2 regions of the Ligilactobacillus animalis genome follow, and region 2 is predicted to be linked to the other one. Evidence: a T-box and tRNA genes for the amino acid it is inferred to sense, from the RefSeq annotation. Region 2 holds a T-box; the other holds one or more tRNA genes.
What was found. A T-box is a leader RNA that pairs with one kind of tRNA and senses whether it is charged. The one in region 2 lies ahead of tyrS (tyrosine--tRNA ligase), so its partner is inferred to be a tRNA-Tyr.
Positions count from the first base shown of each region.

Region 1 (6,106 bases), 810 kb from region 2:
AATGTCCCTTCAGATCTAGGTGCTAAAAATGCACTCAAAATTTTAAATCATTGTCATCGTTTAGACATTCCCGTCTATTGTGGAGCTTCTAAGCCACTTAAACGTACCTATGTCAGTGCCCAAGATACCCATGGGGCTGATGGTTTAGGTGAGAGTAAGCTCCCTGAAGTCTCTCATTCATATCATTTAGGGGCCAGTGATTTTATCAATCAAACGCTCTACAATGAACCTGATTTAACGATCATCGCTTTAGGTCCACTAACCAACATCGCACAAGCTCATCAAAAAGCGCCCGCAGCCTGGAAAAATTGTGGTCGCTTGGTTTCTATGGGTGGAAATTTCAAAAGTTTTGGCAATTGCTCACCAGTTGCTGAATATAACTACTGGTGCGATCCTGATGCAGCAGCCTACTGTTTTGATAACTTACCTTTAAAGATCGAGATGGTCGGACTCGATGTGACTCGTAAAATGTTATTTACCCCTAATATTTTGGAATTGATCCGCCAAACACGGCCTAAAGAAGCTGACTTCATTCAAAAAATAACCCGCTTTTATTTTGATTTTCATTGGCAATACGAAAAAGTTATCGGTTGCGTCATCAATGATCCGTTGGCTGTCGCCTATACACTTTGTCCCGAACTTTGCCAAGGCTTTGCGGCTCACACTAAGATCGCAACAACTGGGCTTGCACTGGGACAAAGTATCGTTGATGAAAAAAACTTTTGGCAAGCTCCAGCTAACAGTTTCGTATTGACTCAAGTAAATGCTTTAGCAGCTATGAAATTATTTTTAAGCCGTGCCTGTGGCTTAGATCCTGATATGCTGGAACAAACACTACCTCAGATCGCTGATTTGGAGGTGCCACATGCCTAAAAGATCAACTCCACGGTACCTCACCCTATGTGCCTTAGGGATCACTTTGAATATCATTGGGAGTAACTTAGCGCTGTTTTTACACCTACCACTTTATCTCGACACGTTAGGGACTATGTTATGTGCCGCCTTGCTCGGCCCAACTGCGGGTCTACTAGTTGGGGGCAGTACGGCATTATTAGTTGGAATGACGACTGATGTTTTTTCTATATATTATTCACCGATCCAATTGCTGATCGGTCTGATAGTTGGGTTTATCTTCAAATATCGTACTCCCACTAAAATTTGGCAACTTTTTTTGGCCGCTCTCTTGATCTCCTTACCAGGAACTTTAGCTAGTACTGCGATCACCTATTTTTTATTTAATGGGATCACTAGCTCTGGTTCAAGCATGTTCGTTCAGATCCTAAGTGGAGCAGGCGTCCATCAAGCACTGGCGATCTTTTTGGTCCAGATCAGTACTGACTACTGCGACCGCTTGTTGACCCTTTATCTCATCTGGTTGCTTTATCGCAAATTACAACCGCGTTTTTCTTTTAAAGCCTAATAAATAGCGCCCCAAGTTCAAATGAGCTTGAGGCGCTTATTTTTATTTTTCTAGATAAAATTCAAACCGTTCACCAGCATACTGCGTGCGAACGTATTCAAAAGGCCGACCATCACCTAATTTAGTGATCTGACGTAGGCGTAAGATCGCTGAACCACGTTTTAACTCGAGATACTCAGCGATCTTTTCAGAAGCCAACATCGAGCTGACCGTTTGTTGCGCATGGCCGATCGTCAAGCCATTTTCTTGCAACGTACCATAAAGTGAATTGGTGATCTGCTTGCGTTGATAATTTTTGATCAGATCATACGGTAAAGTCGCCACTTCAAAACAGATCGGAACTTCATCGGCATATCTGATCCGCTCCATCCGCAATACTTTTTGGTCAGGCCCTAATTTTAAATGCTCACTTTCACTGAGCGAAGGGGCAGTCACCAAATAAGAGACCGTCTTACTGGAAGGAGTTTTTCCTTGCGCTTCCGTCAACGCCGTAAAACTCGTGACCCCAGACATCTTTTCTTGGACTTTTTTGCGCGCTACATAAGTACCCGACCCGATCTGGCGCTCTAAGATCCCTTCTTCGACTAAAGTCTGGATCGCTTGGCGCAAGGTCATGCGACTGACACCAAACTGCACCGCCAGATCACGCTCTGATGGGATCCGATCACCGACCGCCCAACGATTGGCTTCGATCTCTTGTTTGATTTTATTGTGGATCTGAATGTAAATTGGTGAACCCATGACTACCACCTTCCATATTTAGGGTTATTTTTTGAATCGGCATCCAAAACTATAGGTCTCAACGAGATCAAGGTCATGATCAAAGACGTTAAAATCAGCGTCTTTACCCACTGCTAACACACCTTTTTGCGTCAAGCCAAATTCTTTAGCTTGATTTAAGGAAGTCATCTTGATCGCGTCTTCTAGTGAACAACCGGTAAACTTCATAATATTTACAAAAGCGTCTTTATATTGTAAAACACTTCCGGCCAAATTACCACTCTCAAGGCGAGCTTGTTTGTCTTTGACGATAACTTTTTGGCCACCTAATTCAGAGACTCCTTCAGGCATGCCCTTAGCACGCATCGAATCAGTGACTAATTCTATCTTATCTGGTCCCTTCAATTCATAGGCTAACTTGATCATATCAGGGCACACATGGAAACCGTCAGCGATCAATTCACAATAGATGTTATCTTCTAACAAAGCATGGCCCGTCACACCTGGTTCACGATGTTTGAATTCGCGTTGGGCATTATACAAATGCGTCACGTGGCTGGCACGGGAATGCTTCATCTGTTCGCGCGTCGCATTACTATGTCCGACAGAAGGAACGATTCCATGTTCAAGACAGTATTGCTCAAATTCAGGCGAAGTTTCATGCTCAGGTGCATAAGTCACCAATTTGATCATATTACCGGATAATTCGTTCCAATGATCGAATAATTTTGTATCTGGCGCTTGAATGTATTCTTCTGGTTGTGCTCCCTTAAAAACTGGTGAGACAAAAGGCCCTTCCAGATGGATACCTTGGATAACTGGATTCTTAGCTGCAGCTTCTTTGATCGCTGTCATCGCATGCGCAATATTTTCCGGTGATTGCGTCATCGTCGTTGGAAAATAAGTCGTAACACCTTCATAGACCATATCATCGACCATTTCACTCAATTCTTGGGCATTACCATCCATGGCATCAAAATTATAGCCACCGTGACTATGCACATCGATAAAACCTGGCACGATGATCTTACCTTCAACATCGATCACCTCTTGATCAGCTGGTGAAACTTGATATTCACTCATCGGACCGATCGCTTCGATCTGCTTATCAAATCGAATATAGGCGTCATCTATCTTGTTTTCTCCTGTGTAAACAACAGCATGCTTGATAACTTTGCTCATAATTGAACCCGCTTTCTTATTTTAATTACACCTTAATAGTAATAGGTATAGACCAAAATTACAAGCCTAAACGCTTATTTTCCTTGATCTTTATTGATCGTCGCATCCATGCCCTTGATCACAGCCGTCATAAAGCCAGCTTCTTCCATGGCAAGCAAGCCTGCGATCGTCGTTCCACCAGGAGAACAAACGTCATCGACTAGTTGCATTGGTGTCTTTTGATCGGCTAAAACTTTTTGCGCACTCCCCAAAACTGCTTGGGCTGCGATCTTAGTTGCTTGATCTTTTTTCAAGCCATATTTGACCCCAGCGCGCGACATTGCGTCGATGAAGAAATAAACATAAGCTGGCGAACTACCCGCTAAAGCAACAAAGGTACTGAAATCTTTTTCGGGCAAGATCTCAGTTTGACCGATCATTTCAAAGAGTCCCTTGATCCGTGCAAAATTGGTCTCCGTCACAGCAGGACTTGCATTCAAAGCCGTCATCCCAGCCGCGATCTCTGCATTGACATTTGGCATGATACGGATGATCTCTAAGTCTTCAGGTGTCAGCCCTAGCAAGTCAGCGATCTCTGCGATAGACACTCCCGTCACCATCGAAACGATGACCGGCTTTTTTTCTTGTACCGTTGCTTTGATCTCATGTAAGACCTCAGCTAACACGATTGGCTTGACCGCTAAGAAGATAATATCTGCCGTTGAAACGACTTCGGTATTGCTAGCACAAGCGTGTAGTCCATGTTCTTTAGCATATGGTTCATAACTTGCTTTGCGAGCACTGTGCAAGTAGATCTCTGCTTTTTGCCCTTGACTTAACCAACCATTGATAATTGCCCGTGCCATATTTCCGGCACCGATAAATCCTAATTTCATTTGCTCACCTGCTTTTTTAAATTAAAAAAAAGGTCACGACCTAAGTAAGTCGTGACCTATCAGTCATTGGGCTAGCTGGATTCGAACCAGCGCATGACGGTACCAAAAACCGTTGCCTTACCGCTTGGCTATAGCCCAATATGGTGGAAGGGAGTGGATTCGAACCACCGAACCCGAAGGAGCGGATTTACAGTCCGCCGCGTTTAGCCAGACTTCGCTACCCTTCCGTATTCCATATCTCATATCAGATGACTTAACGCATCCGACTTAATTATAATACCCTGTTTAGGATCAAAATGCAACACTTTTTGAAAACTTTTTTAAATAATTTTTTTCTGACCCTTTTTAAAGCTTTAAACTAATTCCCCAATAAAAAAACTGTACCGCTGATCTGAAGTGATCTGCGATACAGTCAAATGTTAATTAACGTTTTCCATTAGTTTTTTGATACGTGGTGTTAAAACTAAAAGTAATCCACCAAAGACTACGGTAACGATCCCGATCGTTCCAAAGTAAACTACTTCAGTTCCTTCATTGTAGAGACGTACGATCTGTGCGTTGAAGGCTTGGGCCACCGCATCACCTAAGAACCAAATACTCATCATTTGAGCTTGGAAAGCTTTCGGAGCTAATTTAGTCGTTACGGAAAGGCCGATCGGTGAGATCAACATTTCCCCGATGATAACTAACGCCCAACTCATGATCAACCATAATGGACTGACCTTAGCATCAGTTCCAAATAAAAGACCTGGTAACATCATCCAGATAAAGGAAGCCCCAGCAAAGAACAGACCAAAGGAGAACTTCATTGGTGATGATGGTTGTTTTTTCCCTAACTTAGTCCATAATTTAGCAAAGAATGGAACATATAACATGATGAAAAGTGGGTTCATACTTTGGAACCAACTTGATGGGAAGTTAAAGCCAAATAATGATAGACGTGTTTGTTCATTGGCAAATAATGCTAACACAACTGAGCCTTGTTCTTCGATCGACCAGAAAAGCACAGAGGCGATGAACAATGGAATATAGGCTAACACACGTGAACGTTCAACTTTATCGATCTTGTTACTTGCCAAGATCTTAACGAAGTAGTAAACCGGAATACATACCGCAAAGATCGTCAATAAGTTGATGATGTTCATGATCGTAAACATATTGAAGAGCAACATCAAAGCAATGATCAAGGCAACTAAGACAGTCCAAACAGCCGTCTTTTTACCCAAACTCTTCAATTCATCCGGTTCAAGTGGATCAGTTGGATATAAGCTTTCTTTAGAAAGATACTTCCGGCCATCGATCGAGTATTGGATCAAACCAAAGAACATCCCGATCGCTGCCAATGAAAAACCAAGGTGGAAGTTGACTTGTTGTCCCAACCAACCAACTGTTAGTGGTGCGATGAACGCCCCCATGTTGATCCCAAAGACAAAGATACTAAAACCTGAATCTCGTCTTGTATCTTCGGGAGCATATAAGCCACCGACCATTTCGGAAACATTTGGTTTAAGTAGCCCCGTCCCGATCACGATCAAAGCAATCGATAAGAAGAGAGCCATTCTGCCAAATGGGGTCGCTAAGACGATATGCCCTAACATGATCAAGACCCCACCGACAAAGACTGTTTTCCGACTGCCCCAGATACGGTCACTGACAAAGCCACCGATCACACTGGATAAGTAAACAAGCGAACCATAGATCGACATAATTGAAGCTGCTGTCGTCTTATCAAAACCAAGACCGCCTTGTGAGACGGAATAATACATATAGTAAAGTAAGATGGCACGCATACCATAGTAACTAAATCTTTCCCACATTTCTGTGAAAAAGAGCGTTGATAAACCGCGTGGATGCCCTAGAAACGTGGGCTCCTGTGTTTTATCTGTCATTTAAATTCCTCCAAACAGTG
Region 1 is NZ_CP047141.1:360,896-367,001, reverse strand. Features, by position in the region: gene GSR62_RS01715 (nucleoside hydrolase) at 1-873, shown strand, start outside; gene GSR62_RS01710 (ECF transporter S component) at 866-1,420, shown strand; gene GSR62_RS01705 (GntR family transcriptional regulator) at 1,463-2,161, opposite strand; gene nagA (N-acetylglucosamine-6-phosphate deacetylase) at 2,186-3,322, opposite strand; gene proC (pyrroline-5-carboxylate reductase) at 3,397-4,197, opposite strand; tRNA gene GSR62_RS01690 (tRNA-Gln) at 4,264-4,335, opposite strand; tRNA gene GSR62_RS01685 (tRNA-Tyr) at 4,339-4,424, opposite strand; gene GSR62_RS01680 (peptide MFS transporter) at 4,617-6,086, opposite strand.
Region 1: it encodes a tRNA-Tyr, which carries the amino acid that the T-box ahead of tyrS (tyrosine--tRNA ligase) is inferred to sense. The anticodon was not compared.

Region 2 (6,106 bases):
GCGGGCCCCCGTCAATTCCTTTGAGTTTCAACCTTGCGGTCGTACTCCCCAGGCGGAATGCTTATTGCGTTAGCTGCAGCACTGAAGGGCGGAAACCCTCCAACACTTAGCATTCATCGTTTACGGCGTGGACTACCAGGGTATCTAATCCTGTTTGCTACCCACGCTTTCGAACCTCAGCGTCAGTTACAGACCAGAGAGCCGCTTTCGCCACTGGTGTTCTTCCATATATCTACGCATTTCACCGCTACACATGGAGTTCCACTCTCCTCTTCTGCACTCAAGTCTCCCAGTTTCCAATGCACTACTCCGGTTAAGCCGAAGGCTTTCACATCAGACTTAAAAGACCGCCTGCGTTCCCTTTACGCCCAATAAATCCGGATAACGCTTGCCACCTACGTATTACCGCGGCTGCTGGCACGTAGTTAGCCGTGGCTTTCTGGTTAGATACCGTCGAAACGTGAACAGTTACTCTCACGCACTTTCTTCTCTAACAACAGGGTTTTACGATCCGAAGACCTTCTTCACCCACGCGGCGTTGCTCCATCAGGCTTTCGCCCATTGTGGAAGATTCCCTACTGCTGCCTCCCGTAGGAGTTTGGGCCGTGTCTCAGTCCCAATGTGGCCGATCAACCTCTCAGTTCGGCTACGCATCATTGCCTTGGTAAGCCTTTACCTCACCAACTAGCTAATGCGCCGCGGGCCCATCCAAAAGTGGTAGCATAGCCACCTTTTACATAGTTACCATGCGGTAACTATGGTTATGCGGTATTAGCACCTGTTTCCAAGTGTTATCCCCCTCTTTTGGGCAGGTTGCCCACGTGTTACTCACCCGTTCGCCACTCAACTCTTTATCGGTGAGTGCAAGCACTCGGTGATAAAGAAGTTTCGTTCGACTTGCATGTATTAGGCACGCCGCCAGCGTTCATCCTGAGCCAGGATCAAACTCTCAATTTAAAGTTTGTGACTCTTTATTTTTACTAGCGAATTGACTTCGCAAAATGTTTATTTCTCTTATCACTTAGATAAGAGACCCTGCACATTTGCTTATCGAAACTTTGTTCAGTTTTCAAAGATCTACTCAACTTTTATTCATTCGCTTGAATAAAAATTCATTGATATGTCTTATTGACTTAATTATTATATCCAAACTTGCATCTCAATGTCAACAAGTTTTTTGAATTAATTTTTAAGCGATTTGAAATGTTTGATCACATCTCAACGACAAGAACTACTATACTCACTTTTGGCTTAAACGTCAACCCTACTTTTAAATTTTTTTGCATAAACTTTCACTTTCTACCGCTTAAAAAACGAACATAAATTATCACTAAATATTATTGTTCGTTTTTTACTCAATTAATCAGTATCTCTTTAACTAAAAAATAGTTTTTTACCCAGTAAAACACTTACATTTTCCGTGAAAAAATTTTTTCAAAAAAATCTGCAGACAAACCGTCTACAGATCCTTTAACAATTATTTAGTTACACGTGCCAAGAAATAACGCTTCTTGCCCCGACGTGCGATCACAAATTTTCCATCAAAGTTTTCTGCTGGATCGATCACCGCATCTAGATCTTGAACACGATCACCGTTGATATAGATCGCACCATTGGTTACATCTTCACGGGCTTGACGCTTAGATTTTTCGATCCCTGTGTCAACAAGCCATTCAACGATATTTTCCGGTTCAGAACTGATCTCAACTGTTGGCATATTCTTAAAACCTTGCTCGATCTCAGCTGCAGTCAAAGCTTTCACTTCACCTGAGAAGAGGGCCTTAGAGATATGTTCAGCCTGCACAACAGCTTCTTTTCCGTGAACAAATTCGGTCACTTCTTCGGCTAAGCGACGTTGAGCTTCACGCAATTCTGGATGTTCTTCAAGTTTCTTCGCTAATTCTGCGATCTGAGCTTCATCCAAGAAAGTAAAGTACTTCAAATATTTCACAACATCACGATCGTCTTGATTCAACCAGAATTGATAGAATTCATATGGTGTTGTTTTTTCTGCATCGAGCCACACTGCACCACCAGCTGTTTTACCAAATTTTGTCCCGTCAGCTTTCAACATCAATGGGATCGTCAAGGCAAATGCTTGAGTATCTGAGCCTTCCATTTTGTGGATCAGATCGATCCCAGCTGTGATATTGCCCCATTGATCAGCCCCACCGATCTGAAGTTGCACATCTTTTGTCTTCAATAAATGATGGAAATCGATTGCTTGCAAGATCTGGTACGTAAATTCAGTATAAGAGATACCTACTTCTAAACGGCTAGCAACGACTTCTTTGTTCAACATCGTGTTAACATTGAACAATTTACCGTAATCGCGCAAGAAATCTAATAAGCTGATCTCCTTTAACCAATCATAGTTATTAACGATCGTGATATTATCTTTACCGAAAAGAGCCTTCATTTGTCCGGTCAAGGCTTCTTCATTGTGGTGAACTTGTTCCATTGTTTGTAAAGTCCGTTCTGACTTCTTACCCGATGGATCACCGATCGAACCAGTCCCCCCACCGATCAAGATATGCGCACGATGACCAGCCATTTGGAATCGTTTCAACATCATAAATGGGATCAAGTGCCCAATATGCAAACTATCACCAGTCGGATCGACCCCACAGTAAACACCGATCGATTTTTTAGCTAATAATTCTTCCAGACCCGCTTCATCTGAAACTTGGTTGACAGCGCCCCGCCATTTTAATTCTTCTAAAATATTTTCCATTTAAGATCCTCCTTTTAATAAAAAAGTCCCCGATGAAAAATCATCAGGGACGAATTAATTTCCGCGTTACCACCCAGATTGCTACATAAATGTAACCAACTCTGTCATCGATATCGGAATGACCCGTTGTTGCTCCATAGTGTACTTCGCAAAAATCATATATACCACCTTCCAGCATCAGTGGCTCTCTGTGATAGGGATGAGATCTGCTACTATCTATTTCATCGCAAATAATAAAATATCTTGGTTGATTATAGCACAAAACTGGCTACTTACTCCAGAAAATTTATGCGTTAGTCTTCTTTTGCTGACATTCTGGGCAAATACCATACACATCATAGCGACTATTAACGATCTCGTAGTCACTTTGCGCCTGAGCCAGTTTTTCCAATTCTAAGTAAGTGTCATCAAAAATATCCTCGATCTTGCCACACTCTAAGCAGATCAAATGATAGTGGGGCTTAGCGAAATAATCATACCTCACATGTCCCGCACTATCCAAAGCCACTTCAGATACTAGGTCAGACTTCGCCAACAATTCGAGGGTATTATATACAGTCGCCAAACTCACCTTGATATCTTGCTTTTGCAGATATTGATGGATCATCGTGATCGATGGATGCTCATCTGAACACATCAGATATGCTAAGATCGCTTGGCGTTGTGGTGTTGATTTTATCCCGTGTTGCTTTAACTTTTGTGCTGAAGATACTAATAATGTTTGATCTTTCATTGGCTCCACCCACGCTATTATATATAGCCTGTCCTTTCTTGTTGACTTCTCACTTAGATGATACGCTATTTTTTCAAAAAAATCATCAAATACTTTTTCATGTCAAACATTTAGTATTTCAATGTGGTAAAAGAAGGAGCTGTAACTTAGCTATCAATAGTTTGAGTGACGCGGCCCAGCCATGATCAAATAAACTTGTTAAATGCCCGGACCATAGTAAGTTCAATTCGATCAGTAAAAGACATAGCGCAAAGCCTAAGATCAAATACTCACTCACATGCCCTGTTCGATAATAAAACAGGCGTTTACGCGCACTTTTCTTGAATTTAGAAAAAGGCCAAAACCAATGGATACTATTTTTGGAGAAACTATCTTCGATCAAATGCAAAAGATAGCCGATCAGTAGCCAAAATGGTAAGTGCATCGCTGCGGTCGCCAAATATGCTTTAGCAATAAATAAAGCCAACAAATAGACCCCTGCCGCAACAACTAATGAATGGGTCGCTCCACGATGGCCCAATGTTTTATTGGCTACTTTACTAACAACTTGACTCCGCTTACCGATAAATGACTTTGGATGGTCGATATCTGGTAAAACACTACCACAGACTAACGCCGCAGTATTGATAAATGTCACTTGATCGACTGCGGCTAGCATTGGCAAGCCTACAGCCAGTGAGACTGTTATATGTGTACGATATTGCATCGTTTTTCCTCAAATCTAACTAAATTGTCGTCACATACCGCAAAGTACTTCGCTCACCCTTAGTAACAACTTGTAATTGATATGGCAATTGCGCCTGTAATTCGGTAACGTGACTGATTATCCCGACCATGCGATTTTTCCCCTCGATCGTTTGCAAAGTTTCTAAAGCAACTCGCAAAGCTTCTTGATCGAGCGAACCAAAACCTTCATCGACAAATAACGCTTCAATCTCGATCCCTCCGCTCTTCTTTTGGATAACTTCTCCGAGTGCCAAAGCTAAGGCTAAAGCTGCTAGGAAACTTTCTCCGCCTGAAAGAGTGTGGACGCTACGTCTTTTGCCCGCATTATCATCGTAAATATCTAGTTCTAACCCCGTACTCGATGCTCCACGCCCAGTATCCTCATTTAAGCATAATTCATAGCGGCCATTAGTCAAATGGGCTAGGCGCGCATTGGCCGTTATTAAAACTTCCTTGAGATAGGTTTGTAAAATGTAGCGCTCAAAGCCCAATTTTTGTTCACCTTTACCTGTCACAACATCGACGAGCTCCTTTAACTGCCCTAACTGTGTAAATTCAGCTTGCTGTTGTTCAAAGAGCTTCTTTACCTGTTGATAGCATTTAGTATTGGAACTATATTTATGCTCTAGCTCAGCGACTGTTTGCTGTAACTTAGCTTCCGCCTGTTTTGCCTGCGATAATTCTTCGTTAGTTTGCTCCAAGTCAGGCTGTTTTTGACCAGCTACTTGTTTTGAAAGGATCTCGACCTGACCAGCGATAGAATCTAGCTCTTTTTGTTGCTCAGCTAAAGTTTGTTCTAAATGTCCAAGCTGAGCACTTTGGGATAACAATTCTTTTAATTCTGCTAACGTCATCCCTTTGGCAGCACAGGCCGCTTCTAAGTCGGCTTGTCTTTGAGCGATCACTTGTTGCAATTCTTGAGCTTGTTGCTTGGCTTCATTTAGCTTGGCCTCAGTTGCTACTAATGACTGCTCAGTTTGTTTTATATGTGCATTCAAGTCAGCCCAATGCGTTTCAAACTCAGCTATCTTCTGTTGCCAAATTCTCAACTGTGCCTTAGCTTGTTGTTCAGTCTGATACTCTACTGGCAACTGAGCTTGTTTTTCAGCCAATTGCGTCACCAATTTTTGCTTCTCAAGTTGGGCAGTTTGAGCTTGTTCATTTAACTCAGTCAACTTTGTCTGGGCTTGAGCGACCTTTTGTTCTAGGGTCGTCTTTTGTTCCTGCAAGCTCGCTGCTTCTTTTTCCTTATCTGTGAGTCCCCTTATCTCTTGGGTCAATTCGTGTTTAGTTTGGGTCAGTTCAACTTCTAAATGAGTTAACTCGCTTTGCTCTAAAGCAGGATATTTTTCAAAAAAATCCTGCATTTTCGTCTCAAATTCACGTTTCCGTTCAACATTTTCAGCGTTGATCTCATCTATTCGTGCCTGCAAAGCAGTAACTTTATCTTCCAGCTCACGTGCTTGTTGTTTAGCTTGTTCGACTTGTTCTTCATCGATCCCAGCCACTTCACTGACTTTAGCTGGAGCCGGATGGTCTAAACTCCCACAGACTGGACAGGGCTTGCCTGCTTGCAGTTTTTTGACCGCTGCAGCAATATAGTGATCCGCTAATTGATTAGCTAAAGTTCGAGCCTTAGCCCGAGCTTCTTGGCTGATAGTTGTTTCAGTAACTAATTTATTTTGCAAGTTTGCAATATTAGTTTGGCGCTTATCTAAGTCTGCTTGCTTTTCCAAAAGCTCGGCTAATTCTGCTTGTTGATACTTTACCCTTTCTAATTTTGCCTTTAACGTTTCTTTGGCTTGGATCGATTCTGTGAGCGCGTGCTGTTTTGCTTCGATAGCAGCTATTTTTGCTTGCTTTTTCTCTAAAATCGTCGTTATTTTTTGGATCTCAGCTGCCAAAGCATTCTG
Region 2 is NZ_CP047141.1:1,461,385-1,467,490, forward strand. Features, by position in the region: rRNA gene GSR62_RS07220 (16S ribosomal RNA) at 1-957, opposite strand, end outside; gene tyrS (tyrosine--tRNA ligase) at 1,478-2,734, opposite strand; T-box leader at 2,777-2,968, opposite strand; gene GSR62_RS07230 (Fur family transcriptional regulator) at 3,021-3,467, opposite strand; gene GSR62_RS07235 (metal-dependent hydrolase) at 3,586-4,173, opposite strand; gene GSR62_RS07240 (AAA family ATPase) at 4,193-6,106, opposite strand, start outside.